2 regions of the Bacillus sp. JZ105 genome follow, and region 2 is predicted to be linked to the other one. Evidence: riboswitches for the same ligand, from Rfam matches in the RefSeq annotation. Region 2 holds a riboswitch; the other holds the start of a gene.
What was found. Region 2 has a riboswitch for S-adenosylmethionine ahead of M1D81_RS05945 (methionine biosynthesis PLP-dependent protein). Riboswitches for the same ligand answer to the same signal wherever they lie in the genome.

Region 1: it holds a riboswitch for S-adenosylmethionine, as region 2 does, so the genes downstream of both, M1D81_RS15610 (methionine ABC transporter ATP-binding protein) here and M1D81_RS05945 (methionine biosynthesis PLP-dependent protein) in region 2, are expected to answer to the same signal.

Annotation. Positions count from the first base shown of each region.
Region 1 covers NZ_CP096387.1:3,016,105-3,018,502, forward strand. The annotation lists gene M1D81_RS15605 (methionine ABC transporter permease) at 1-130, opposite strand, end outside; gene M1D81_RS15610 (methionine ABC transporter ATP-binding protein) at 123-1,148, opposite strand; SAM riboswitch class I at 1,303-1,411, opposite strand; gene M1D81_RS15615 (SCP2 sterol-binding domain-containing protein) at 1,514-1,855, opposite strand; gene M1D81_RS15620 (thioredoxin family protein) at 1,976-2,278, opposite strand; gene M1D81_RS15625 (toprim domain-containing protein) at 2,291-2,398, opposite strand, start outside.
Region 2 covers NZ_CP096387.1:1,189,074-1,191,471, forward strand. The annotation lists gene M1D81_RS05940 (alpha/beta hydrolase) at 1-448, opposite strand, end outside; SAM riboswitch class I at 670-791, shown strand; gene M1D81_RS05945 (methionine biosynthesis PLP-dependent protein) at 870-1,988, shown strand; gene metC (cystathionine beta-lyase) at 1,985-2,398, shown strand, end outside.

The DNA.
Region 1 (2,398 bases), 1.8 Mb from region 2:
AGAGCAGGAGCCCTAAGATAATCCCGATTGCAAAGGCAAATGCCAATGAAATCAGTGTCATATACACCGTTTCACCTGTTGCACTCCAGATGACGTCTAAATCAACGTTCGGAAACCATTTCTCAAACATGTGTCATCACCTCGATTTCAACCTGTTTGCTTTGGATATAGGCGATGGCTTTTTCTACCTCGGTCTCTTCTCCATTAATGTGGATAAAGAGTGTTCCAAACGCGCCTTCCTGCGTTTGAGAAATCTTCCCTTGAAGGATATTCACATCGACATTGAAGGATCGAATGATTTCAGTGATCAGCGGCTGCTCGGCAGAGTCTCCAATAAAGGACAACCGTACGACCTGACCTTCTTTTACTCGTTCTAAGACGTGCTCGATTGTTTCTTTCGCTTCCTCTGGTTCTGCAAGCTGTTTCACAAATCGTTTCGTCATTTCTTCCTTCGGTTGTCTGAAGACGCGTAATACTTCGCCTTCTTCGACAATGCGTCCATTTTCCATGACCGCGACGCGATGACAAATTTTGCGAATGACGTGCATTTCATGTGTAATGAGCACAATCGTGAGCCCTAACCTTTTATTGATATCCGCCAAAAGTTCAAGGATCGAATCGGTCGTTTGCGGATCTAGCGCAGATGTCGCTTCGTCACATAGAAGAACCTTTGGATCATTCGCTAATGCTCTCGCAATGCCGACACGCTGTTTTTGCCCGCCGCTTAGCTGAGACGGGTATGCATTTTCTTTTCCTTCTAAACCGACCAATTTAATCAGTTCATTCGCACGCTCTCTCCGTTTCGATGTCGGTACACCTGCGATCTCAAGCGGGAACATAATGTTTTGTCTCACCGTTCTTGACCAAAGCAAGTTAAAGTGCTGGAAGATCATGCTGATTTCTTGTCTGGCTTTCCGAAGTTTCGCATTTGATACTTCATTGATCCGGTTGCCTGCCACTTCAACAATTCCTTCTGTTGGCAGCTCCAGACCGTTTAATAGGCGAATAAGCGAGCTTTTCCCTGCACCGCTATACCCGATAATTCCGAATATTTCACCTTTATCAATATCCAAGTTGACGTCTTTCACGGCATCAACATTTCCGCTTTTTGAATGGTACGTTTTTGATACATTCTGTAAATGGATCACAGTCTGATCACCTGCTTTCTTGCTGAATCTATAGGTTTCCATCACATACGTTATTTATTCTTCTTTGTGTCATGACTCTAGCCTGGCGCCAGGTCAGTAAAAAAGACCTAACTGCAACGCAAGCAGAAAGGCCTTTTATGTCAATTACGCCTTTCTCTCATCTTTCAAAGCGCTGCGGCTTTGAGTGAATTGGCACCAATTTCAGCTATGCTGACGGTTGCCGGGTTTCATAGGGCACGTCCCTCCACCTCTCTTAATAAGAGAAAATATGTTGTTTTATGTGATGTTCATGTTTTTACTAACGTAGAATATCATGCTACCCGAGATATGTCAACGCTGTAAATCGCTAATTTCCAAGTAAACAACTACGTTATCATTTTTCGAAAAAAACCGTTCGTCAGCCAAAGCACTGCCTCTAGTCTCAGGAGCGCACGGAATGACCCTTTCACTTTGACTTGTCCCCTGCTGATTAACTGCTGTAAGGACATATCTCCATCTAATAATTGTAGAATCTCTTTCCTCTCACCATAAAAGATGAGATCCGATAACTCAATTGCAGGTAGTTTCTTCACTTCACCACGTTCATCCACAATCAATGTACAAGAGTCAGTTTCCGCCTCAAATGTAATCTTCAAGGATGATGATGAGAGCAGCGGCTTTAATAATAAACGCTGCCCTGTGTTACCATGGGCTTTCACATTTTCCACATGTATAACCTCCCTGTCATTTGGTTATACATAACATTTCTCTACAAACATCGGCTTGTCCTTTATAAATAACTCGACAAATTTTCAAATGAATTTCTTGAAATATGACAAAAAACCGCTTTATTTAGCGGTTTCAATCATTTCATGAAGATATGGAACTGAGTGAAAGGCATAGCCTTTTTGCACCAATTCACCTTTTTTAAACAGGAGAAAGCAAGGAACACTCTCAATTTCAAATGCTTTCGCAAAGCCTGGTGAATAGTTTAAATTGTTTTCGTAAAATGGTACATCCGGCTGCATGGCGTCTACAACTGCCAGCATTTTCTTTGCCAGCTGGCATGTTCCGCAAAACGGTGTATATAAGTATAAAAGAAATAAATCGTCCTCTATCTCCTTGAATTCGTGTTCTTCAATCTCTTTCATATACGTCCACCCTCATAAATATTTCGAATGAACATCAATGTTTGCAGCTAATAGGATAGATGCAATGTGGGCTGACGGTGAAGCGGCCACTTCGCGGTACGTTCTGTCGACAAAAAGATG
Region 2 (2,398 bases):
TCAGCCCGCCGAATAAAGAAGGATAATCAATGGCTGTCATGAGAGAAATCGTCGCACCCAGTGAATCACCAATAAACGTACGTCCTGATCCAATTTGATAGGTTGGATAGTGTTCATCAATATAAGGAACCAGTTCATTTGCTAAAAAACGTTTATACGCTTCAAACTTTGTACCTTCTGGATGATACGTGTTCCGTCTTTCCGTGACATTTTCATAAGGAATACCAATGATAATCGAGCGTTCCATTTCTTTGTTTTGCATCAATTCTTCTGCCTGTCTGCCTATTTTGCCTAGGCGGAAATAATCATGACCATCCTGGGCAATGATGACATGATATGTATAAAGGGGGGAGTAATTGACTGGCAAATAGATCAAAATGGTCATGTCCGCCCCAAGTTCTTTTGACTGTATGGTTTCTTCTTGAATGATTCCTGTTTTCTTCACCATAATCCATTCCTCCAGCTAACCAAATTCATCATAAAGTGAAACGTTTCCATTCATTGTAACATGAAAAACAGCGTTGTTCCTATATGCTAACATGCAATCAAACCGTATAATATCGATTCTGTTATAAAATACAGAAAATTTTAATTAATCATGACATTTCCCCTTGAAAAATGAGATTTAATGGGTTACAGTATTAAGAATTAGAACAGACAGACAACACATTCTTATCGTGAGAGGTGGAGGGACTGGCCCTTTGAAACCTCAGCAACCGGTATGCATCACTTCATGTGATGTACCAAGGTGCTAAATCCAGCAAGCAGCTTTTTTGCTTGGAAGATAAGAGGAAGCGATTAAACCCCTTCTTCTTATGAAGAAGGGGTTTTCTGTTTTGAAATCAGATTTTTACTTAGGATGGTGTCAAATGACAGAACATGTGGAAACGAAATTAGCGCAGATTGGAAACCGTAGCGAAGAGGTGACTGGCACTGTCAGTCCTCCCGTTTATCTTTCGACAGCATATAGACATAGAGGTATAGGGGAATCTACAGGATTTGATTACATTCGAACGAAAAATCCAACAAGACAGCTTGTAGAGGATGCAATTGCTTTACTCGAAGAAGGGACGGCCGGTTTTGCCTTCAGTTCGGGAATGGCGGCAATCCAAACGATCATGGCTCTATTTGAAAGCGGAGATGAACTCATCGTCTCTTCAGACCTATATGGCGGTACATACCGTTTGTTTGAAAACGAATGGAAAAAGTACGGCCTGCGTTTTCTTTATGATGATTTTTCAGATGAAGACTGTTTACGCTCTAAAATCACGCCAAACACAAAAGCGGTCTTTATTGAAACACCGACAAATCCACTGATGCAGGAAGCAGATATTCAAAAAATAGCGAAGATTGCAAAAGAACATGACGCTTTGGTGATTGTCGATAATACTTTTTACACACCAGTCTTGCAAAAGCCGATTACGCTTGGAGCGGACATTGTCATTCATAGCGCAACCAAATATTTAGGCGGACATAATGACGTTCTTGCCGGGCTTGTCGTCACAAAAGGAGAGCAGCTGTCTGAAGACATGTTCCAGCATCAAAACGCGATTGGAGCGGTTCTATCACCATTTGATTCATGGCTTTTAATGAGAGGAATGAAAACACTGGCTCTTAGAATGCGCCAGCACGAGGCAAATGCGAAGGAGCTGGCTGAGTTTTTAAAGAAACAGCCAGAAATTCAAGATGTGCTTTATCCAGGAAAGGGAGGCATGCTGTCATTCCGAGTAGCCAAAGAGGACTGGGTCAATCCATTTTTAAAGCAGCTAAAAACGATTTGTTTTGCTGAAAGCCTTGGCGGAGTCGAAAGCTTCATTACGTATCCTGCAACACAAACGCACATGGACATTCCAGAAGAAATTCGCATTGCAAACGGTGTATGTAACAAGCTGCTCCGTTTCTCTGTTGGCATCGAGCATGTAGATGACTTGAAAGCAGACCTGAAACAGGCACTATCACAAGTAAAAGAGGAGGTACACGCCAAATGACGACACACGATTGGACACTCGAAACACAACTCGTTCATAATGCGTTTAAAACAGACCGTTCAACAGGTGCAGTCAGTGTACCGATTCAGCATGCATCCACATTTCATCAAAGCAGCTTCGATGAATTCGGCCAATATGACTACTCCAGATCGGGAACTCCGACACGTCAAGCATTAGAGGATACGATTGCAGCGCTGGAAGGAGGAACGAGAGGGCTTGCCTTTGCATCAGGCATGGCAGCCATTTCAACCGCTTTTCTTCTATTATCAAAGGGAGATCACGTCCTTGTCACAAGAGATGTGTACGGCGGGACTTTCCGCATGATCACCCAAGTTCTTTCAAGATTTGGAATTGAGCATACCTTCGTGGACATGACCGATTTGAATGAAGTCAAAAGAGGCATTCAATCA